Regions from separate parts of the Mesorhizobium sp. BR1-1-2 genome, predicted to be linked through region 2. Evidence: riboswitches for the same ligand, from Rfam matches in the RefSeq annotation. Region 2 holds a riboswitch; each other region holds the start of a gene.
The links. Region 2 has a riboswitch for cobalamin ahead of bluB (5,6-dimethylbenzimidazole synthase). Riboswitches for the same ligand answer to the same signal wherever they lie in the genome.
Positions count from the first base shown of each region.

Region 1: linked by a shared signal. The riboswitch ahead of LB551_RS05765 (ABC transporter ATP-binding protein) and the one ahead of bluB (5,6-dimethylbenzimidazole synthase) in region 2 are both predicted to bind cobalamin.
Region 3: linked by a shared signal. The riboswitch ahead of LB551_RS27005 (aromatic ring-hydroxylating oxygenase subunit alpha) and the one ahead of bluB (5,6-dimethylbenzimidazole synthase) in region 2 are both predicted to bind cobalamin.
Region 4: linked by a shared signal. The riboswitch ahead of LB551_RS16350 (DUF1636 family protein) and the one ahead of bluB (5,6-dimethylbenzimidazole synthase) in region 2 are both predicted to bind cobalamin.

Region 1 is NZ_JAIUID010000002.1:494,561-500,378, reverse strand. Features, by position in the region: gene LB551_RS05775 (Gfo/Idh/MocA family protein) at 1-566, opposite strand, end outside; gene LB551_RS05770 (LacI family DNA-binding transcriptional regulator) at 747-1,772, shown strand; cobalamin riboswitch at 1,835-2,045, shown strand; gene LB551_RS05765 (ABC transporter ATP-binding protein) at 2,301-3,089, shown strand; gene LB551_RS05760 (ABC transporter substrate-binding protein) at 3,136-4,083, shown strand; gene LB551_RS05755 (FecCD family ABC transporter permease) at 4,092-5,111, shown strand; gene LB551_RS05750 (MarR family winged helix-turn-helix transcriptional regulator) at 5,239-5,718, shown strand; gene LB551_RS05745 (HlyD family secretion protein) at 5,715-5,818, shown strand, end outside.
Region 2 is NZ_JAIUID010000005.1:314,475-320,292, reverse strand. Features, by position in the region: gene LB551_RS14080 (exodeoxyribonuclease VII small subunit) at 73-324, opposite strand; gene LB551_RS14075 (histone deacetylase family protein) at 328-1,254, opposite strand; cobalamin riboswitch at 1,376-1,556, shown strand; gene bluB (5,6-dimethylbenzimidazole synthase) at 1,605-2,357, shown strand; gene LB551_RS14065 (TetR/AcrR family transcriptional regulator) at 2,443-3,048, opposite strand; gene LB551_RS14060 (MFS transporter) at 3,169-4,392, shown strand; gene ribB (3,4-dihydroxy-2-butanone-4-phosphate synthase) at 4,444-5,544, opposite strand; gene aroC (chorismate synthase) at 5,660-5,818, opposite strand, start outside.
Region 3 is NZ_JAIUID010000019.1:8,765-14,582, reverse strand. Features, by position in the region: gene LB551_RS27035 (alpha-glucosidase) at 1-538, shown strand, start outside; gene LB551_RS27030 (ABC transporter ATP-binding protein) at 564-1,676, shown strand; gene LB551_RS27025 (DUF680 domain-containing protein) at 1,773-2,009, opposite strand; gene LB551_RS27020 (DUF680 domain-containing protein) at 2,081-2,287, opposite strand; gene LB551_RS27015 (DUF680 domain-containing protein) at 2,357-2,563, opposite strand; gene LB551_RS27010 (DUF680 domain-containing protein) at 2,634-2,831, opposite strand; cobalamin riboswitch at 3,312-3,514, shown strand; gene LB551_RS27005 (aromatic ring-hydroxylating oxygenase subunit alpha) at 3,645-4,892, shown strand; gene LB551_RS27000 (hybrid-cluster NAD(P)-dependent oxidoreductase) at 4,912-5,818, shown strand, end outside.
Region 4 is NZ_JAIUID010000006.1:213,453-219,270, forward strand. Features, by position in the region: gene cobN (cobaltochelatase subunit CobN) at 1-514, opposite strand, end outside; gene cobW (cobalamin biosynthesis protein CobW) at 531-1,583, opposite strand; gene LB551_RS16350 (DUF1636 family protein) at 1,586-2,014, opposite strand; cobalamin riboswitch at 2,052-2,256, opposite strand; gene LB551_RS16355 (winged helix-turn-helix domain-containing protein) at 2,286-3,485, opposite strand; gene LB551_RS16360 (NADH-quinone oxidoreductase subunit A) at 3,817-4,182, shown strand; gene LB551_RS16365 (NuoB/complex I 20 kDa subunit family protein) at 4,173-4,754, shown strand; gene LB551_RS16370 (NADH-quinone oxidoreductase subunit C) at 4,759-5,361, shown strand; gene LB551_RS16375 (four helix bundle protein) at 5,396-5,773, shown strand.

The sequences.
Region 1 (5,818 bases), on a different contig from region 2:
TCGCCATCGACCATGTAGCGGGCGGCGTCGAATGTATGGATTGCCATGTCGAGCAGCAGCACGTGGCGCATGTCTTCGCGGAAACCGCCGAAATGCGGCGCAACGAAAAAATCGGCATGGATGCTGGTCGCAGCGCCGATGGCGCCGGAATCGAGGAAGCGCCGGATGCGCCTGACATTGGCGACATACCGGCGGTTCTGCACGACGGCATGAACACGCCGGGCGCGCTGGGCCGCGCCGATGATGGCGCGCGCATTGTCCGGGCTGTCTGCGAGAGGCTTTTCCGTCAAAAGATGACAACGATGGGCGAAGGCGGAGTTGGCGACGTCGCGGCGGGCGGCGGGCACGACCACGTCGAACACTGCATCGGGTCTGGTCTGGTCGAGAATGGCGTCGAGATCGGTCCCGATCGCGACCCCGGCGAGGTCATATTCGCGGGCCCGCTGGCGCGCCCTGTCGGCGTCGAGGTCGACGAGGCCGACGATCCTGACGGCAGGGGATTGGCGGGCGGCCTCGAGCCAGGTTTTGCTCATGGCTCCGCACCCGACCAGGACGACGTGCATCATCCAGCGCTCCTCCGGCCAACCTCTCCTGGCTGGCACCACGGTAGTCCGTAAATGACTTCCGTAAACGTTTACGATGACACACCCGATGGCGTATATTGTCAATCGGATTTGTACCGTCGGTTCTGAAACGCCTTGGCCGCACGACCGGCTGGTGCTAGCCAGAAGCAGGAGGGGGAGGTCTTGGCATCCAGCATTCACGATCTTGCACGGCATCTGAATATTTCGATCGGCACGGTCTCGCGCGCGCTTAACGGGCGCGCCGACGTCAATGCCGAGACGCGCCAGCGCGTGCTAGACGCGGCGCGGCAACTCAACTATTCGCCGAACCAGTCGGGCAGGAACCTTCGTCGTGGCACCACGCATGCCGTGGCCTTCATGCTCCAGCCGCATCCGGGCGACCAGGAATATGGCGAGCCGTTTTTCATCCCGTTTTTGAGTGGGCTGCAAGCGGCACTGGCCGAACATGGGCTCGACCTGATCATCGTCATGGGCGCGCCGGGCGACTATCAGCAGGAGCGCCTGCGCCGTGTCGTCGAGACACGTCGTGCCGATGCCGTCGTGCTGGCCTGGACGCGGCGCGAGGACGATCGCATCGACTATCTGAGCAAGGCAGGCTTTCCCTTCGCGACGCTCGGCCGAAGCCGGTCCGGCGACGACAACTATCCTTCTCTGGACCTGGATTTCGAGAAGGCGGGCGCCGATGCAGTCGACCGACTGGTCGCGCGCGGCCACCGCCGCATCGCCGCCATCCGGCCGTCGCTTGACCTGAATTTCGGTTATCTGTTTCTGGAGGGCTATGGCAAGGCGCTGCGGCGGCACGGCATCGAAGTCGATCCCGCCCTGATTGTGGATGGTTTCATCAACGAAGCCGGTGGCTACGCGGTGACACCGCAAGTCATGCGGTCGAAGGATCCGCCGACCGCGATCATCTTCAACAACGACTCGATGGCGCTCGGCGGCTGCAAAGCGCTCGCCGAAATGGGGATCAAGCCCGGCCATGATGTCGCGGTGATCGTCATCGTCGACACGCCGCTCTGCCGTTATTTCTCGCCGGCGCTGACCGGCTTTCGTCCGAGCCTGGATCCGATGGGGCGGCGGCTTGGCGAAATCCTGCTCGCCTCGCTCCCGGCTTTCGCCGGCGCGAAAGGGCCAGAGATCATTCGCGAGGTCTGGCCGCTGGAACTGGTGGCACGCGATAGTGATTGACCATGCGAATGTATTGTTATAACAGAACATACATCGACCTTGCCTTGACGCTGCCTGCATCCTAGGCTGCGACTCGTGATGGTCCCCGCGCCGCAAGGCGAGGGGTGAAAAGGGAACATGGTGAGGCCCACCTTTCGGGTCGAAGCCATGGCTGCCCCCGCAACTGTAAGCGGCGAGCAAAATCCGAAAAAGCCACTGGCCGGCAAGGCTGGGAAGGCAGGATGGCGCAACGACCCGCGAGCCAGGAGACCTGCCATCTGCATGAGTTGACCGGACGGGGTGTGCCGGGAGGAGACGCGGGTTCGGTCTTGTCGACCGGTTCAAGCCAGCTTCCTTCCGTCGCCATTTTTGAAAGTGACGGAAGTTGGACGGCGCCATCGATCGCATTCACTGCATTCCCATGCATCGCATCGTCGTGTGCACGCTTTGCCGCGATATCGCCACCGAGGTGAATTCAGGCCAGCGTCCAGCAGGACTGGCAGGCAAGACGCTGGCCCGTATTCCGGCAGGCCCTGCAAGGAATTGCCCATGACCGCGCCGCTTCTCGAGGCCCGCGATCTGGCCGCGGCGGCGGATGGCCTGCATCTGGTGCATCCGGTCAGCCTTTCGGTGGCGGCGGGCGACCGTCTCGCCATCATCGGTCCCAACGGCGCCGGCAAGACGACATTGCTGCGCATGCTGTCGGGCATGCTGCGGCCGAGTTCGGGCGAAGTGAAGCTCACCGCGCGCCGGCTCGACAGGATTTCGACCGCCGAGCGGGCGCTGCACATCGCCGTCGTCGGCCAGACCGATCAACCCGATCCACGACTGGCGGTCATCGACTATGTCGAGCTCGGCCGGGTTCCGCATGCCGGCCGCAGGCACAGGAGCGAGGAACGCGACATTGTCGTCGAGGCGCTGCGCCGGACCGGGCTGTTGCCGCTGCTTGGCCGCACCATCGGCTCGCTGTCGGGCGGCGAGCGCCAGCGCGCCCAGCTTGCCCGCGCCATCGCGCAGGAGCCGAAGATCCTATTCCTCGACGAGCCGACCAACCATCTCGACCCGCGGGCGCGCAGCGAGTTGCTCGAACTGGTGGCAGGCCTCGGCATGACCGTGATCGCGGTGCTGCACGATCTGGCGCTGGTGACGCCTTTCGCCACCAGGGTCGCGGTGATGAGCCATGGCCGCTTGCATGTGCTGGCGCCGCCACGCGAAGCACTCACCCAGCAGCTGATCCGCGAGATCTTCGGTGTCGACGTCTTTAGGTTGCGCCACCCGACGGAGGACCGCGAGCTGACGGTGTTCGAGGTTCCGAACCGTGCCGCGCCATCTTCGTGATCGAAGCCATTTCCGGCAGATCCTGTTCAACAAAGGAGCAATATCCGTGAAACGCCTTGCCGTGTCTCTTGCCTTCTCCCTGCTGGCCTCTACGGCCTTCGCCTTTCCGGTGACGGTCGACAGCTGCGGAAAGCCGCTGACGTTCGACGCGCCGCCCAAGCGTGCCGTCATTCACGATCTCAACATGGCCGAGATGGCCTTCGCCCTGAAGCTGCAGCCGTCGATCGTCGGCCTGACCGGCATCACCGGATGGTACAAGGTCGGCCCCGAATTCAAGGCCGAGCAAGGCTCGATCCCGGAACTGGCGCCCAAATATCCGACGCTGGAAAACCTGGTCGCTGTCGAGCCCGACTTCTTCTTCGCCGGCTGGTACTACGGCATGAAGCCGGGCGGCGAGGTGACGCCCGATACGCTGGCGCAACACGGCATCAAGACACTGGTGCTGACGGAAAGCTGCGTCCATCTCGACAAGAACCGGCCTGCCGCTTCGATGGAGCTGCTCTATGGCGATGTCGAGAAGCTGGGCAAGATCTTCGGCAAGGAGGCCGAGGCGGATAAGCTCGTCTCCGGCTGGAAGGCGCAGCTCGCCGAAATCACGGCCAAGGTCGGCGACCGCAGGGGAACGCGCGTGTTCCTCTATGATTCCGGCGAGGACAAGCCGTTCACATCAGGCAAGTTCGCCATTCCCAACGCCATGATTTCCGCGGCCGGCGGCGACAACATCATGGCCGACATGAACACCAGCTGGGGCAACACGGATTGGGAGACGGTGGCCTCGCGCAATCCGCAATTCCTCATCCTGCTCGACTATCAGGATGGCGGCGGCTACCGGAAGCTGCTCGATTTCCTGAAAGCGCATCCGGCAATGAAGGAGACGGACGCGGTCAAGAACGAACGCTTCGTGGCGCTTCGCTATGCCGAACTGACACCCGGGCCGGCCAACATCGAAGCGATCGGCAAGATCGCCAGGGCGATGCATCCGGAAGCTTTTTGACCGGGAACATGACCTTGCGGCACAAGGCATTCCTATTGGCCATTACGGCGGCCGCGTTGGCAATCGCCGTGCTCGCGCTGCTGTCGATCGCCTATGGCTCGACGATGATCCCGCTGGGCGACGTCGTGGCAGCGCTTGGCCATGCGATCGGATTGAAGGGACATGACGTGTCCGGCCCGGTCGGCAGGATCGTCGTCGACCTCAGGCTGCCGCGCACCATCCTGGCCATCTGTGTCGGCGGCGGCCTGGGCGTGGTCGGCGCGCTGTTGCAGACGGTGACGCGCAACGATCTTGCCGATCCGTTCCTGTTCGGCCTCTCGTCGGGAGCCGCCGCCGGCGCGGTCTCCGTCATCACCGTCTTCGGCGACAGTTTCGGGATCTGGACGCTACCGGTCGCCGCATTCACCGGCGGTATTCTGGCGGCTTGCGTTGTGCTTTTGCTGGTTGCGCGGGTGAGGGGACAAGGCCCCGAACGGCTGATCCTCGCCGGACTTGCGGTCTCCTTCATGTTCACCGCATTGACCAATTACCTGGTCTTTGCCGGTGACCAGCGCGCCGCCCATTCGGTGCTGTTCTGGACGATGGGCGGTCTCGGCCTGGCACGGTGGGACAATATCTGGCTGGGGGCGCTTGGGGCCGGCACGATTGCGGCGTACGGGCTGTGGAATCATCGCCGGCTGGACGCTTTCCTGGCCGGCGAAAATGCCGCCGAAAGTCTTGGCGTGCCGGTGGCGCGAATGCGACGGACGACGTTTCTGGTCGCCGCGTTTTCGACCGCGATCCTGGTTTCGGTCGCCGGCGTCATCGGCTTCGTCGGCCTCATGATCCCGCATCTGTCGCGGCCGCTGGCCGGCGCGCTGCATCTGCGCCTGATCGTAAGTTGCGCGCTGTTCGGGGCGGTGCTGTTGCTGGCTAGCGATCTTCTGGCGCGCACATTGCTGCCGCCGCAGGAACTGCCGATCGGCATCATCACCAGCTCGCTCGGGGCTTTCTTCGTCGTCACCACGCTGATCCGCAACCGCCTGTGATGGGTGTGCGGCGCTGAAAATCATCCGACGCGGCCATGATTGTGCTGCACGGCTGCCATGCACGTTTGCCGGCTTCTGGAACAATGCCGGGCTTGAATAGTAAGCACGCTTATTATATATCCCACTCATGGTTTCCGAAGGCATAGACAGATTGGGATTTTTGATCCACGACGTGCAGCGGCTGATGCGAAAGCGCTTCGAAGCGCGCGCCAGCGGCCTTGGCCTGTCCTCGGCGCAATGGCGCCTGATGGTTCGCGTGGCCAAGGAAGCGGGCGTCTCGCAGGCGCGGCTTGCCGAACTGCTCGAAATCGAGCCGATCAGCGTCTCACGGCTGGTCGACCGGATGGAGGAGGGCGGCTGGATAGAGCGCCGCTCCGACGCCGCCGACCGCCGCGTGCGCATGATCTTCCCAACCCCCAAGGCAAGCGCCGCCTATGCGGAGGTCAAGAGCCTCGCCGGCGAAGTCTATGAGGAGTCGCTGACCGGCGTTTCGCCGGACGATCGCCGCGTCCTGATCAGGGCATTGGATGCGATGGCACAGAATCTCGCGGATGGCGATTCACCGTCCTGCGACAAGGTCAAGAATACGGAAGGCGCAGCAGCATGAACGCGGTAGCCAAGGTTGACGAAAACGCCGCCAAAGTGGAAATGGAAGCGCCGCAGCAGCCGGCCGCGGCCCCTGTTACAATGGCTCCTCCGGTGGAGCC
Region 2 (5,818 bases):
GAAGCCGTTTCAATCGGGATGCGTTCTATCCTCAATCATGATCGTGTCAAAAACCGGTAACGGCCGCGTGCCTCAATCCGCGTCCAGCGGCTCCGTCCCGGCCGGCTTGCCGTCGCGCGACAGCCTGATCTTCTCCACCTTGTCCTCGGCCGCCTTGAGCAGCCGGTCGCAATGCACCTTCAGCGCCTCCCCGCGCTCGTAGATCCTGATCGACTGGTCGAGCGGCACATCGCCACGCTCCAGATCATCGACGATCTTCTCCAGCGCGTCGAGAGCCTGTTCGAAGCTCATCGCCTTGACGTCTTCGTTGGTTTCACCAGCCATCATTCATCCTTTCATCAGTCGCCCGACATGGGCGGCGACCGAAAATGCCAATCCTTGCAGATCGTAGCCGCCCTCGAGCAGGCTGACGAGCCGGTTGCCGCTGTGGCGCGCCGCGCGCTGCATGAGCTGGCCGGTCGCCCAGTCGAAATCATCCTCGGTCAGGTTGATCTCAGCCAGCGGGTCGCGATGATGCGCGTCGAAACCGGCCGAAATGATGATCAGGTCGGGTGCAAAATTGTCGAGCGAGGGCAGCACGCGCGACAGGAAGGCATCGCGGAACGCCTCGCTGCCGGTTTGCGGCGCAAGCGGCGCGTTGACGATGTTGCCGGCGCCGGTTTCGTTCTTTGCTCCGGTGCCGGGGTAGAGCGGCATCTGGTGGGTCGAGCAGTAAAGCACGGACGGATCGTCCCAGAAAATATCCTGCGTGCCGTTGCCGTGATGCACGTCCCAGTCGACGATGGCGACACGTTCGATGTCGTGTTTGCGCTGTGCATAACGTGCGGCGATGGCCGCCGTGTTGAACAGGCAGAAGCCCATCGCCGTCGCTTTCTCCGCATGATGGCCGGGCGGCCGGGCGGCGACGAAAACGTTGTCTGCCCTGCCGGCAAAGACGTCGTCGACGGCGGCGTTGGCGGCGCCGATCGCGGTGATCGCCGCTTGCCAGCTCTTCGGGCTGGCCGTTGTGTCGGCATCGATGCGGGCGATGCCCGTCTCGGGAATGGCGGCGCGCACCCGCTCGACGAAGTCCTCGGGATGCGCATAGAGAATGGTGGCCTCGTCGCCTTCCGGCGCCTCGAGGCGGTCGAGCGCGGCAAAAGCCTCCTCGTCGAGCACGCGCTCGATGGCGCGCAAGCGGTCCGGCCGCTCCGGATGGCCGGGGGGCGTGATGTGCTCGAGGAAGATCGGATGGGTGTAGAGACGAGTGGCCATGCTCCCTATCTAGTGCCCCGGAGCGGCGATAGCCATGCGTTGCGGCCTGATGGCTGGGGAAAATCGCGCCTGCGTCCATTCGCGTCGCCGCGGGGATTGGCGGCGCGGAGGCTTCGTCGTAAAGTCCCGGCCGCTGCCTGGTGCCCGCTGCGAGCGGGAGAATCGGGAACACGGTTTGATCCCGTGGCGTGCCCAACGCTGTAAGGGGGACCGCGCCGGTAAATGCCACTGTCGATGACGGGAAGGCGCCGGACGCGGGTTGATCCCGAGCCAGAAGACCGGCCTGGCAGGCATCGTCATCCGCATGGTCAGGCGGACGGCAGTTGATTGCAATCGCAAGGGGACAAGCGATGCCGGACGATATGACCATCCCCGTGGGTGACGGATTCGACCAGATGGCGCGCGATGCGGTCTACCGCGCCATGTTCACGCGGCGCGATGTCCGCAGCCATTTTACATCAGAGGCCGTCGATGACGAGGTGCTGGCACGGCTGCTGCTTGCCGCCCATCACGCGCCATCGGTCGGCTTCATGCAGCCATGGAATTTCATCGTCATTCGTGGCACCGAACGACGGGAAAAGGTGCGCGACCTGTTCCTGGCGGCGCGCGAGCAGGAATTGCCCGCCATCGAGGAAGAGCGGCGGGCGCTCTACCGCAAGCTCAAGCTGGAAGGCATCTGCGAAAGCGCGTTCAATATCTGCATCACCTGCGACCGCCGACGCTCACAGGGCTCGCCGCTGGGACGCTGGCACAATCCCGAGATGGATCTCTACAGCACGGTCTGCGCGGTGCAGAATTTCTGGCTGGCGGCGCGCGCCGAAGGCGTCGGCGTCGGCTGGGTCAGCATTATCGAGGCGCAGGCGTTGAAAGACCTCCTGTCGATTCCCGAGCATGTGACGCCGGTGGCCTATCTCTGTGTCGGCCGCGTCTCCGAGTTCGCGCCGAAACCGGACCTCGAAACACATGGCTGGGGTCGACGGTTGCCGCTGCCCGAGCTGATCATGAGCGAGACGTTTTGCGGACAGGGCGAAGTGCCGCTCAAGTCAACGATCGCCCGCCTCAAGGCGGCAACACGCGAAAAACCTGGCAAACCCTTGATTTGATTGCCGCTACGGCATGCTCAGCGCTGCCGGCGGCCTGCGCCTTGTGCTGAGCATCTGAACCTGGAAGCACCTCGGCTATCCGCCTTCAGGCGGCTGTGGCACCCTTCCTCAACAATCCTTCGAGCAGTTGCTTGAATGCCGCCACCACGGTCTTTGATGTCGCTTCCGGGTCGTTCGAATTGGCGATCCGCTGCGCCGCCTGACTGCTCGCCCCGTTGATCAGCCGTGCCGCGGTCTCGGGGTCGACGCCCGAGACGACCACCCCGTCGCCCTGCAGCGTCGTCAGGTGATCGGTCATCGACGCGACGCAGGCATTGGCGTTCGGCCATTGCGCGGGATCCCCCAGCACGGCCGGACCGTCCCGGAACATGATTCGCTGGATTTCCGGCTCCAGCGCCATTTCGATGTAGCTCGTGCATTCGTCGACGAAGCTTTGCCAGCGGGTCGGTGCTTTCGCTGCAACCTCATTCACCCGTGCCGCCATCTCGGCGTCGATTTCGGCGATGACCGCCTGCAAGAGCCCCTTTTTGTCGCCGAAATGATGATAGAGCGCACCGCGCGTCAGTCCCGCCGATGCGGTGAAATCGTCCATCGACGCTTCGGCATAACCGATCGTTCCGAACGCATGCCGGGCTGCGGCAATCAATTTGGCGCGCGTTTCGGCGATCATTTCCTTGCGGGGCTTGTGCATCTCTTCTGGCCTTACCCACATACGTTCCGTATGCCAATTGACATACGCAACGTATGATCTATTTAGTGTTCATACGCATCGTATGTAATTTCCGAATCGCCTTTTGTCGAGGAACGGACCATGCAGAACCCCTATTCCGAGATTTTTCGAGCCCCTGGTGCCAAGGGCTTTGCCGCTGCAGGCTTCATGGCGCGCCTGCCGATCGCCATGGCGCCGATCGGCATCGTGGCGATGCTGTCGCAGACGCGCGGCGAATACTGGCTGGCGGGCGCCGTCTCGGCGACGTTCGCGCTGGCCAACGCTTTCCTGGCGCCGCAGATCTCCAGGCTGGTCGACCGCCTCGGCCAGACACGGATCGTCGTACCCACCACCATCATCTCCGTGCTGGCATTCCTGCTGCTGATTGCGTCGGCCAATCAGGATTGGCCGGTATGGACATTGTTCGTGTCGGCGCTGCTGGCCGCGGCCATGCCCAGCATGCCGGCAATGGTGCGCGCGCGCTGGACCGAGCTTTTTCGCGGCCGGCCGGAGATGAACACTGCCTTCGCGTTCGAATCGGCGGCCGACGAGCTGGTCTATATCGCCGGTGCGTCGCTGTCGGTGGGCCTCAGTGCAGCGCTGTTTCCGGAAGCAGGCATGCTGGCGAGCACTTTGTTTCTCGCCTTGGGCTCGATAGCTTTCATCCTGCAGCGATCGACCGAGCCAAGAGTGCGGCCGGTGGACCGTGGTTCGGCCGGCTCGGCGATCCGCCTGCGTCCTGTGCAGATCATCACCTTCGCCCTGATCTTCATCGGCGCGACCTTCGCGACGACGGAAGTAAGCACCGTGGCGATCACCAAGGAGTTCGGCCAAGCCGGTGCCGCAAGCCTGGTGATCGGGGTCTATGCGCTGGGATCCTTCGTGCTGGGCATCCTGGTCGGCGCGCTCAACCTGAAGGCGCCATTGCAGCGCCAGCTGGCAGTCGCGGTCAGCATCATCGCGGTCAGCACGCTTTTGCCGCTCACCGCCGACAGCGTGCCGCTGCTGGCGCTGACCGTCTTCATCAGCGGCGTGGCGATCTCGCCGACCTTCATCACGGCGTTCGGCCTGATCGAACGGCATGTGCCGGAAGCGATGCTGACCGAGGGCATCACTTGGGTAACCACCGGGATTGGCATCGGCATGGCGCTGGGCTCTTTCGCCGCCGGCGCGGTGGTGGATGCGTTCGGGGCCCAGAACGGGTTCTGGGTCTCGGTGGTCGCGGGCGGCATCGCCCTGCTCACGGTGCTGCTCGGCCAACGCAGCCTTGCCACTCACAAATGCGAGCTGGATGGGTGTGAAGCGGCCGTCGTTGCCGCGGAATGATCCATGACGCGTCCGGTTCAGCGGATCGGACGCTACTGCCGCCGTCGAACTTCAGAGAATCTCGGTCTTGGCGATGTGGATGCCAAAACCTTCAAGGCCGACATAGTGGCGCTCGCGCGAGGCGATCAGCTTGATCGAGGAAATGCCTAGATCCTTCAGGATCTGCGCGCCGAGCCCGATCTCGCGCCATTCATTCTCGCGGCGGCGCGCCTCTTCGTGATCCTCGCGGTCGCCGCTCGCCGGCCGGTTGCGCTCCTGGTGGGCGACGCCGACCGAGCCCTCGCGCAGATAGACGATGACGCCGCGCTTGCGCTCGCCCATCGCCTTCATGATGCCGTCCAGCCGGTGGCTGGTCCCGAACACGTCGGTCACCACGTCCTCGGAGTGGAGACGCACAGGCACCTCTTCCCCATCGCGGATGTCACCGAAGACGACGGCGACATGATGCATGGAATCCCAGGGCAGCGTATAGGTGAAGACCTGCGCCTTGCCGCCGAGCGTGTCGATCTCGGAGCATGCCACGCGTTCGACCAGCGTTTCCTTGCGTTGCCGGTAAGCAATGAGGTCGGCGACAGAAACCTGCTTGAGGCCATGTTGCTCGGCAAAAGCCGCGACCTGCGGGCCGCGCTTGACGGTGCCGTCGTCATTGACCAGCTCCGAGATCACGCCGATCGGCGGCAGGCCGGCGAGCTTGCACAGATCGACGGCCGCCTCGGTATGGCCCGAGCGCATCAGCACGCCGCCTTCGCGCGCGATGAGCGGAAATATGTGGCCGGGACGGACGAAATCGGAGGCGCCGACATTGCCGTTGGCGAGATTGCGCACGGTCAGCGTGCGGTCGTCGGCGGAAATGCCTGTCGTGGTGCCATGCTTGAAATCGACGCTGACGGTGAAGGCGGTGGTGTGCGCTGAATCATTGTCGGCGACCATCGGCGCAAGGTTGAGGCGCTTGGCCTCCTCGCGCGGCATCGGCGTGCAGACGATGCCCGAAGTGTTACGCACGATGAAGGCCATCTTTTCCGGTGTGCAATGGACGGCGGCGACGATCAGGTCACCCTCGTTCTCGCGCCCGTCATCATCCATGACGACGACGATCTCGCCACGCTCGAAGGCCCGGATTGCTTCGACGATCTTCTTCTGGTCGTAAGACATGAACGCTCGCTTCGCTCGCAAGGGAGTAGGGGAATAGGGCAGTAAGGCAGTAGGGGGAAGGAAAAATTGCTCGTCTCGCGGGCAGCTTAACATACTGCCCTACTGCCCTACTGCCCTACTGCCCTACTGCCCTACTGCCTTCCTTACCTGTCTGTCCTCGGTGCCGCAGATAATGGTCGGCGATGGCGCAGGCAACCATCGCCTCGCCGATCGGTACGGCGCGAATGCCCACACACGGATCATGGCGACCCTTGGTCATCACCTCGACATCGTT
Region 3 (5,818 bases), on a different contig from region 2:
GCGCGGCTCGGTCTGCATCTATCAGGGCGAGGAATTGGGGCTCGGCGAAGCCGAATTGCGGTTCGAGGATCTGCAAGATCCCTACGGCATCCGCTTCTGGCCGGAATTCAAGGGCCGCGACGGCTGCCGCACGCCGATGGTGTGGGACGGCAACGCCAGGAATGGCGGCTTCTCCCAGGCAAAGCCGTGGCTGCCCGTGCCGGCCAAGCACCTGTCGCAAGCCGTCAATGTGCAGCAAGGCGACGAGCATTCGCTGCTCGAACACTACCGGCGTTTTCTCGGCTTCCGCCGCGCCCATCCGGCGCTGGCCAAGGGCGATATCAGCTTCATCGCAAGCCAGGGCGACACTGTCGCCTTCACGCGCCGCGCGGGCAACGAGCAGATCGTCTGCGTCTTCAACCTGGGATCGGGGCCGGCGGAGGTTGACCTTGGCGGCCGATCGCTGCAACCTTTGCCCGGACACGGATTTTCGGGACAGGCGAGCACCAGCTCCATCCGTCTCGGCGGCTACGGCGCCTGGTTCGGGCGTATCGACTGAATTCTAGGGACCACTGGAGAGAAACATGGCCGATGTCACGCTGAGGCAAGTGAAGAAATCATACGGCAATCTCAATATTCTGCACGGCATCGACCTCGACATCAAATCGGGCGAGTTCATCGTTTTCGTCGGTCCGTCGGGCTGCGGCAAGTCGACATTGCTGCGCTCGATCGCCGGGCTTGAGGAGATCACCTCGGGCGAGCTCAGAATTGCCGGCGAGGTCGTCAACGACGTGCCGCCGTCGAAGCGCGGCATCGCCATGGTGTTTCAGTCCTACGCGCTCTATCCGCATATGACGGTCTACGACAACATGGCGTTCTCGATGAAGATCGGCAAGGAAAGCAAGGCCGAGATCGACAAGCGCGTGCGCCAGGCGGCAGAGATCCTGCAGCTGACCAACTATCTCGACCGCCTGCCCAAGGCGATGTCGGGCGGCCAGCGCCAGCGCGTGGCCATCGGCCGCGCCATCGTGCGCAACCCGAAAGTGTTCCTGTTCGACGAACCGCTGTCGAACCTCGACGCCGCGCTGCGCGTCGCCACCCGCATCGAAATCGCCAAGCTCAAGGAATCGATGCCCAACACCACCATGATCTACGTCACGCACGATCAGGTGGAGGCGATGACGCTGGCCGACCGCATCGTGGTGCTGAAGGAGGGCCATATCGAGCAGGTCGGCACACCGATGGAGCTCTACAAGAAACCCGGCAATCTGTTCGTTGCCCAGTTCATCGGCTCGCCGGCCATGAACATCCTGCCGGCGACCATCGACAAATCAGGCAATCCGACCGTCATCAGTCATGTCGGCGGCCGCAAGGCTACGGTGCCGATCACGACGCCGGCCTCGGCCAAGGGCGCCTCGATGAGCTTCGGCGTGCGGCCGGAGGACCTGACGATCGCCAGCGGCACGGACTATCTCTTCGAAGGGACGGTGGACTATGTCGAGCAGCTCGGCGAGGTGCAACTCGTCTATGTCGACATCGGCCGCGCCGACCTACCGCTGGTGACCAAGCTGCCGGGCAATGTCGAGGTCAAGCGCGGGGCGACGCTGCGGCTGAGCGCCGACGCCGGAGACCTTCATATCTTCGACGCGGATGGGCGATCCTTCGCGCTGCACGAGACGGAAGCGAAGGCGGCCTGAGAGCAGGCCATGAATTGCATGAATTAATTGCCGGCCACGCAAAAACAGGAGCGGCGAGCAAAGCCCGCCGCTCCTGTTTGATATCAGCTTCGGCTGTTAGTGGCCGAAGAGATTCCGGTCACTGCCCTGAGGGGCGGACTTCTGTACGTCACCCGAGGAATTGAGCAGCTTGTAGACGGGCGAACCGCTGTCGCGGATCGAAGCCGTGTGCGACTTGTCGACCGAGGTGACGGCAGGCTGGTTGGCACCATTGGAGCCGTAATTGTCGCTGGCGGCCAAAGCGCTGCCGGAAACGGCCAGAACGGCGGCGGCGGCAAGGATGATCTTCTTCATTTCAAGTCTCCTGAATTCTCAAATTCCACCGCAGTGGCGGGCTTACCCGCCAGCTGCTGAAGGATCGGCTGTTAGTTGTTGCCGAAGAGGTTACGATCGGCACCCTGAACAGGGGCTTGAGCAGCCGGAGTCGACGTCCTGGTCGAAGCGGTGTACGAGCTGTCGGTCGACGTGGCCGCGGGCTGATTGGCGCCATTGGAGCCATAATTGTCGCTGCCGGCGAAAGCGCCGCCCGAAACAGCCAGAACGGCGGCGGCGGCAAGGATGATCTTCTTCATTTCAAGTCTCCTGAATTTTCGAATTTCGCCAGGACGGCGGAAGACCCGCCGTCAACTGGAGATCGGCTGTTAGTTGTTGCCGAAGAGGTTGCGGTCGGCACCCTGAACAGGCGCCTGGGCAGACGGCGCGGACTTCTGGACCGAAGCCGTGTGCGCGTTGTCGACCGAGGTGACGGCAGGCTGGTTGGCGCCATTGGAGCCATAGTTGTCGCTGCTGGCGAAAGCACTGCCCGAAACGGCCAGAACGGCGGCGGCAGCAAGAACGATCTTCTTCATTTCAAGTCTCCTGAATTCTCAAATTTCGCCAGGACGGCGGAAAAGCCCGCCGTCAACTGGAGATCGGCTATTAGTTGTTGCCGAAGAGGTTGCGATCGGCGCCCTGGACAGGCGTCTGGGCAGCCGGTTCCGACTTCTTGGTCGAAGCGGTGTACGAGCTGTCGACGGCGGTGGCCGCAGGGGCATTCGAACCATAGTGGTCGCTACCAGCGAAGGCGCTGCCGGAAACAGCCAGAAGGGCGGCGGCAGTGAGAATGATCTTTTTCATTTTTGATACTCCAGTATTTTTCCCGTCCGTCTAGCGGCGTGTCTTGGGAGGAAATCGCGTCGTTCGGACAGCCCCGATGTGGGAAAGCCATACCGCCATTTCCAATCACGAAGTTTTTCCGCGTGGACCAAGTTTCCACCACTTGAAATTGTGCCAGGGCCTTCTACATTCGTTTTTTTCCGTTTACTATCAGATAGTTAGGTAAACTGATCGTGCGATCACCAACTGTGTCGAAGGCGCAGTGTTCACACCGTCCTGCACGCATCGTCAACAGAAACGAACCGTTCGGTTCGATTTTAGAGGGCGCTAATAGTCACTTTTCGAAACCGTTAACCTTTTTTGGCTCCGCCACGAGTTGAATTCCGAGGCGGCGAGCCGAGCCTTTCTGCCCCTTCAACGACGGCCGCACCGTTTCCAATGCGTGTCGCGCGGCATTGATGCGATGTCGTTTTCATGCCGACGACAAGTCGGCGATCATGGTTAGATCCTGCCATCTCGGGTGCCGCCACGTGACGACGAGGCGGAGAATTGGGAAGCCGGTCAGAATCCGGCGCTGCCCCCGCAACGGTGGTGGAGTTCAGGTCGCGACGGGAGACCACTGGGCAAAGGCCTGGGAAGGTGTCGCGACAGTCCGCAAGGACAGCTCCAGAGCCCGGAAACCAGCCTGAGATGTTGGACTCGACTGATCGCGGCGGGCGGTCAAGAGGCGGATGGTGCATGTCCGGCGCAAGCCGGCGCGCGGCTTGATCCTTCCTCTCTCCCCTCCGTTCAGTCCTTCAATGCGAGGACAGGACTTCAATGCGAGGACAGGACATGGATGCGCGCAACGACATGCTGAAACGGCTGCAAGGCCGCAGGGACGGCTTCTCACTCGAGCAGCCCTTCTATACCGACGCCGAATACTTCAAGCTCGATATGGAGCTGATCTGGTACCGCGACTGGCTGTTCATCGGTCATGATTGCGAACTGCCCAGGCCCGGCAGCTTCATCACCGTGCAGATCGGCGACTATCCTGTGGTGCTGGTGCGCGACCAGAAGGGCAACATCAACGCCTTCCACAATTCTTGCCGCCATCGCGGCAGCCGCGTCTGCAACACCGACAAGGGCACGGCGGCGAAGCTCGTCTGCCCCTACCATCAGTGGACCTACGAACTGGACGGCAGGCTGCTGTTCGCCAGGCAGATGGCCGAGGGTTTCGACAAGAGCCAGTTCGGCCTGAAGCCGGTCGCCTACGAAAGCGTCGGCGGCTACATCTTCATTTGCCTCGCCGACGAGCCGGCGGATTTCGTGCCGATGCGGACGATGATCGAACCCTATTTGCTGCCGCATCGGCTGCGCGAAGCAAAGGTCGCCTTCGAGAGCACCATCGTCGAGAAGGGCAATTGGAAGCTGGTCTGGGAAAACAACCGCGAATGCTATCATTGCGCCGGCAACCATCCGGAGCTCTGCAAGACCTTTCCTGAGGCGCCGACCGTGACCGGCGTGCAAGGCGCCGACAGCGACCCGGAGATGCTGGCTCACTGGGCCAAATGCGAGGCCGCCGGCCTGCCGAGCAGATTCCGCATCGACCCGGCCGGGCAATACCGTGCCACCCGCGCGCCGCTGCTGCGCGATGCCGTCAGTTACACGCTGACGGGAAAACGCGCGGTCAAGAAGAACTTGTCCGACAGCGTTGCCACCGACCGCATCGGCTCGTTGCTGCTCTATCACTATCCGACGACCTGGAACCACATCCTCGGCGACCACGCAGTCACCTTCCGGGTGCTGCCGATCAGCGCCACCGAGACCGCGGTGACGACCAAATGGCTGGTTCACAAGGACGCGGTCGAGGGTGTCGACTACGATCTCGCCGAGCTCACCCATGTCTGGACCGAGACCAACGACCAAGACCGCCGCATCGTCGAGGAAAACGCCTTCGGCATCCTGTCGCCGGCCTATGAACCCGGCCCCTATTCCGAACTGCACGAAGGCGGCGTCATCCAGTTCGTGGACTGGTACGCGCGTTTCATCGGTCCGCGCCTCGCCGAAGGCGGCCGGCCGGCCCTGCGCAGCGTTGCTTGAGAGGTGAGGGATGAATGCGATGACGGATCTCGGCCTCTATCGCCATCTCGATCAGATGACGCCCTGGAACGACAGGCTCCAGGTGCTGGAAGTGATCGGCGTGAGCGATGAGGCGCCTGATGTAAAGACCTTCACCTTCCGCTCCGATAACCAGACCTGGTTCCGCTACAAGCCGGGCCAGTTCGTGACGCTGGAACTGCCGATAGCGGATGGGCCGCTGATGCGCACCTACACGCTGTCGTCTTCGCCCTCGCGGCCGTTCTCGATCGCGGTGACGGTGAAGGCGCAGGCCGGCAGCACCGGCACGCGCTGGATGTTCGACCATTTGAGGCCCGGTTCGCACGTCAAGGCCTATGGGCCGGCCGGAGACTTTTCGCTGCACAGCCACCCGGCAGCCAAATATCTGTTCATCTCGGCCGGCTCCGGCGTGACGCCGATGATGTCTATGCTGCGCTGGCTGAACGACTGCGCGCCATGGACCGATGTCGGCTTCGTCAATTGCGCGCGCCGGCCCGAAGAGATCATCTTCCGCAAGGAACTGGAATTGCTCGGCAGCCGCATGCCAGGCCTGTCGCTCGGCTTCATGATCGAGGAACGGTCGAGCCGGGAGGGTTGGTTCGGCCATATGGGCCGCATCGACGCCATCCGGCTGCCGCTCTTGGCGCCCGACTTCCGCGACCGGGAAATCTTCTGCTGCGGCCCCGACCCCTTCATGCGTGCCGTGCGCGGCATGCTCGAAGCCGCCGGCTTCGACATGGCGAAATACCATCAGGAAAGCTTTGCAGCGCCTCTGACGGAGGAAATTCCGGCGCCGTTCGCCTCGCCGGCTGGAGACGGCGCGGCCATTCCTGTCGAAGCCGCGACGCCGGTCCGGTTCTTGCTTTCGGATGTCGATGCCGCATGCGTCGCCGGCCAGACGGTGCTGC
Region 4 (5,818 bases), on a different contig from region 2:
CCGGCTCGGCTGCTATCGCATCAGACCCCGTCAACCGCGCCAGCCTGCCCACCAGCGCGCTCATATTGGCCGGGCCGCCCTCGCGGAAATAGCCCAGCAATGCGTCCAACTCCTCGCGCGGCAGCGTCGAGGCTTCGATCAGCCTGATATCCTCGTCATGGCTCTCTCCGGGCAGCAGCGCCAGCTTTATGCCGCGCTCGCGGGCAACCACGGCCAACTGGTCGCAGCCGTAGCGCCACCACTCGTAACCGCCGAGAATACGCACCAGGATGACTTTGGCGTGACGGGCGACGCTGTCGATCCAGAGGTCGACGGACATGGGGTGACGCAGGTCGCGTAGCGCGGCCAGCCGCATCGTGGGCAGCCGATCGGCGTCGCCTTTCCAGGCCGCCGCCAGTCCGGCTAGGTCGCTGTCGGTGAAGGACAGCGCCACCATATCCGCCGGCGTCTGCCGCAGATCGACCGGCTCGGCGAGATCGTCGAGCGAGGCGGATGTGGTGGCGAGGATGTGCATCGCGATCGGTGTTGCGTCAGCCGGCGAGGATATGCTCGATCGCCGGGCGGTTCAGCCCCTTGAGACCGATGACGACCAGGCGCGAGCGGCGGTCGTCGTCAGCCGTCCAGGCGCGGTCGTAGTAATGATTGACGCGCGGACCGACCGCCTGCAGCAAAAGCCGCATCGGCTTGCCTCCGACCTCGACGAAACCCTTCACCCGCAGCACGTTTTCCTGTTCGGCGGCGGTCGCGACGCGTTTTGCCAGGTCGTCCGGGTTGGCGATCGAGGGGATGTCGACGATGAACGTGTCGAAGTCGTCATGCTCGTGGTCGAAGGCGCCGTCATGATGGGACTTGCGGTTCTCGATGTCGTCCTCGACGGCGAGGCCCAGCCCGAGCAGCACGGACGGATCGACCTTGCCATGAGCCGTCGGCACGACCTTCACGGCGCGAGCGGAGTGTTCGCCAATGATGGCGTTGGCGCGAGCCGAACCTGCGGCATCCATCAGGTCGCTCTTCGACAGGATGATGAGGTCGGCGCAGGCGATCTGGTCCTCGAACACCTCCTCGACCGGGTCGTCATGGTCGAGGCTCTCATCCTCGGCACGCTGCGCCCGCAGGGCGTCCATGTCGTTGGCGACGCGCCCCTCCGCCAATGCCGGACCGTCGACCACGGCGATCACACCGTCGACCGTCACGCGGCTCTTCACCGTCGGCCACTGGAATGCCTGGACCAGCGGCTTGGGCAGAGCCAGGCCTGAGGTTTCGATCAGGATGTGGTCGACCTTCGGCGTCAGCGACAGGATCTGGTCGAGCGCCGGGACGAAATCGTCGGCGACGGTGCAGCAGATGCAGCCATTGGCCAGTTCGACGATGTTTTCCTCCGGGCAGGTGTCGATGCCGCAGCCCTTGAGGATCTCGCCGTCGACGCCGATATCGCCGAATTCGTTGACGATGATGGCGATACGCTTGCCGCCCGCGTTTTCCAGGAGATGGCGGACCAGCGTGGTTTTGCCGGCACCCAGGAAGCCGGTGACGACGGTACAGGGGACGCGGGAGAGAGTGGCGGCGGAAACTGCGGCGGTCATGATCAGTCCTTCAACAGGTCAAGGGGTGGAATGCGGGCCACGAGGCCGCGCTTGAGGGAATCGGGCCGGCCACGCCAGGGAATAAGGCCGTCGGTCGAAGTGGCGAAAAGTTTCGCGCCGGTGACGAGATCGGCGCCACTGGCGATGTTCAGGTCGCCGAAGACATAACTCCAGCAGCCGTCGCGAAGGATCGCCGCACTGAGGCGGCGCTTGCAGTTGCCGAGGCATTCGACGGTGCGGACGCGGATGTTTTCGGCCGAGGCGGCTTGGCGCGTATCTTGAGCCAAAGCTTCGCCGGCGCGGGGATGGGCGTCGGAACCGGTCTCGTCGCGGCAGGAAGCGCAGACGATAACAGTGACGCCGGCCAAGGCGTCGCTATCGCCAGACAAAATGTCCGCTGTTTCAGCCGGGAAACTGCTGTCGCGTTCCAAATCGGGCTCCTTGCCCGGAAAACCCGCCGGGCGATCGGATTCTTATGTCTCAGACGGCAGGTCTCCTGGCTCGCGGGTCATCGCCTTCGTGCCGCCTTCCCGGGACCGTCCCAGTGGTTTTCGGCCTTGGCTCGTCGCTTACAGTTGCGGGGACAGCCGCGGATTTGAAATCGAGATTTCGCACCGCATTCCCTCTTGGCTCCTCCCTTTGCCGAGAGGAGACCGTCTGGATGGGATTTAGGCTCTTGCAGGCGGCGGTGTCAACGCGCGTCTACGACACGGCAATGTCGGCGAGCGGCTGCCCAAGGTCGCCGGCGGGCGTAACCTCAATCCGTTCGAGGCCGAGCCAGCCCTGCATCTGCGTCAATTCCTGGAAGAGTTGCGCGGCGGTCTCAGGCGGCGCGCTCGGCTCGGCATAGGCCGCGTGGACGCGTAGCACGCCGGCCGGCCGGTCGGCCTTGAGGTCGACGCGCGCCACGATCCTGTCGCCGAGCAGGAAGGGCAGGACGTAATAGCCGTATTGCCGCTTTTCGGCAGGGGTGTAGATTTCTATGCGGTAGTGGAAATCGAACAGCCGCTCCGTGCGCGAGCGCTCGAAGACGACCGGATCGAACGGCGCCAGCAGGGCGCGGGCCTCGATTTTGCGGGGAATGCGGACCTCCTTGTGGAGGTAAGCCGGTTTATTCCAACCCTCGACACGCACCGGCACCAACTCGCCTGTTTCAACCAGTTCCTCCAGCCGGCCCTTCATGTCGGCCGGCGACAGGCGGAAATAGTCGCGCAGGTCGCTTGCTGTCGCGACGCCATGGGCGCGGGCGGAGATCCGCAGCAATTCCCGATGCGCGTCCTCCGCTGATGGCACCGGCAGATCGAGGATTGCCTGCGGCAGCACGCGCTCGGGCAGATCATAGAAGCGTTCGAAGCCACGGCGGTGCGCGGTGGTGATGCGTCCTGCCCAGAACAGCCATTCGAAGGCATGCTTGGCGTGGCTCCAGCCCCACCAGCCGCCGGATCCTTTCTGGCCTTCGAGCGCGGACGCGGCTATCGGACCGCGCTCCGCGACCTCGCGGTAGATCTCTTCTATATAGGCGGCGTGCTCGCGCCCCCATTTGGCCAGTCCCAGGTACATTTCATCGCCGCGCTCGGCGCGCTGCATGCGCCAACGCATCAACGGATAGGTCTCGACCGGCAGGAACGAGGCCTCGTGGGCCCAGTACTCGAACACCGTGCGCTTGCGCGTGACGGCGGCGTTGTCGAGCAAGGTGAACGGGTAGGGGCCAAGGCGCGAATAGAGCGGCATATAATGAGCGCGCACCACAGCGCTGACGGAATCGATCTGCAGCAGGCCGGTACGCGAGAGCACACGGGCGAAGTGGCGTCGGTCGGGCGTGCCGGCGGGGCGGGGATCAATGAACCCTTGGGCGGCGAGCGCGATGCGCCGGGCCATGGCGAGCGAGATCTTTTCCTTCATTCGGATGCGACTCTGAGGCTTGTTGAACGTCGTTCGGACAGTGATTCCAGCGATGCTAGCAGGGTTTTGGCGGCAACTCTGTCAGGAGAGAAAAGTGGAGTGAAAAGCGAAGGAAATCAAACAGGAGCGGATCGGACCAGTTTCTTCCCTTATGCCGTCCAGGCCAGCGTTTTGAACAAGGTTTGACTTGCTTCGCCGGAAGCGCTGCGCTAACCCTCGCCGCGTTGCAGCAAAGGCCCCTTAAAACGGTTCAGCGGTTAAACTGTCACGCTTCCGCAATAGGGACTGGTGCTGTAATCAAAATGGATTGGCGCCAACGGAAAGCCGCAGCATGAACGCACTTCTCGGTTCGTACCTGCCCATCGTCCTGTTTATCGCAGTGGCGGCGGCTGTCGGCGTTGCGCTTATCGTGGCGCCGTTCCTGGTGGCCTACCGCAACCCCGACCCGGAAAAGCTTTCCGCCTACGAGTGCGGTTTCAACTCGTTCGATGACGCCCGCATGAAGTTCGACATCCGCTTCTACCTGGTGTCGATCCTGTTCATCATCTTCGACCTGGAAGTGGCCTTCCTGTTCCCGTGGGCGGTGTCGTTTTCGAAGATCGGCATGCTCGGTTTCTGGTCGATGATGGTGTTTTTGGCGGTGCTGACCATCGGCTTTGCCTATGAATGGAAAAAAGGAGCGCTCGAATGGGATTGAGCGACAGTTCCGGCACGCTCGTCGCGCCGAAGCCCAAGGGTCTGATCGATCCCAATACCGGCAGGCCGGTTGGGTCCGATGATCCGTTTTTCCTCGAGATCAACGACGAACTCGCCGACAAGGGCTTTCTCGTCACCTCGACCGAAGCGCTGATCACCTGGGCGCGCAGCGGCTCGCTGATGTTCATGACCTTCGGCCTCGCCTGCTGCGCCGTCGAGATGATCCACACCTCGATGCCGCGCTACGATTCGGAGCGGTTCGGTGTTGCTCCTCGCGCGTCTCCGCGCCAGTCCGACATCATGATCGTTGCCGGCACGCTGACCAACAAGATGGCTCCGGCGCTGCGCAAGGTCTACGACCAGATGCCGGAGCCGCGCTACGTCATCTCGATGGGCTCCTGCGCCAATGGCGGCGGCTATTACCACTATTCCTATTCGGTGGTGCGCGGCTGCGACCGCATCGTGCCGGTCGACATCTATGTGCCCGGCTGTCCGCCGAGCGCCGAAGCGCTGCTCTATGGCATTCTTCTGCTCCAGAAGAAGATCCGCCGCACCGGCACGATCGAACGGTAAATCCATGGCCGCATCCCTGAGCGAACTGTCGACCTATCTCGGCGAAAAACTGATTGGCCGCGTCAATGAAGCGGTGTTCGCCTATGGCGAACTCACCATCCATGTCGAACCGCGCGATCTGATCGAAGTGGTGACTTTCCTGCGTGACGATCCGCGCTGCCAGTTCATCTCGGTCATCGATGTCTGCGGCGCCGACTATCCGTCGCGGGGCAAGCGTTTCGACGTCGTCTATCACCTTTTGTCGCCGAAGCAGAACGTGCGTATCCGCATCAAGGTGCAGGCCGACGAGGAGACGATGGTGCCGTCGATCACCGGCGTCTATCCCGGCGCCGACTGGTTCGAGCGCGAGACCTACGATCTCTATGGAGTGCTGTTTTCGGGCCACCCCGATCTGCGGCGCATCCTCACCGATTACGGTTTCGACGGTCACCCGCTGCGCAAGGATTTCCCGCTGACCGGCTTCGTCGAGGTGCGCTACGACGACGAAGCCAAACGCGTCATCTACGAGCCGGTGGAACTGAAGCAGGAATTCCGCAATTTCGATTTTCTGTCCCCATGGGAAGGCACCGATTACGTGCTGCCAGGGGATGAGAAGGCGAAACAGTGAGTAGGGAAGTAGTGAGTAGTCAGTAGGAGAAGAATTGGAGCAACGGATCGAATCCTATCGGGACTTGAAGGTGTGGCAATCGGCGATGACGCTTGCTGAAGACTGTTACCGGCACACCAAGGAATTTCCGAAGGAAGAGATCTACGGCATGACCTCTCAGATGCGCAGATCGGCGGTTTCGATCGCAGCAAATGTCGCAGAGGGATACGGTCGGGAAAACAGAGGGTCGTTCGTTCAATTTTTGCGCATGGCGCAAGGCTCGTTGAAGGAACTGGAAACACACATACTGTTGGCTTGCCGGGTCGGCTTGCTGCGAAAAGACAATGAGATTGAACTGCTGCTGCGATGCGAAGAGATTGGAAAAATGACGAGATCTCTTATCCGAACAGTGCAGGCCAAGCAGGCGGAATGAAGCAGGCATTGAGATTGATGATCACTACTCACTACTCACTACTGA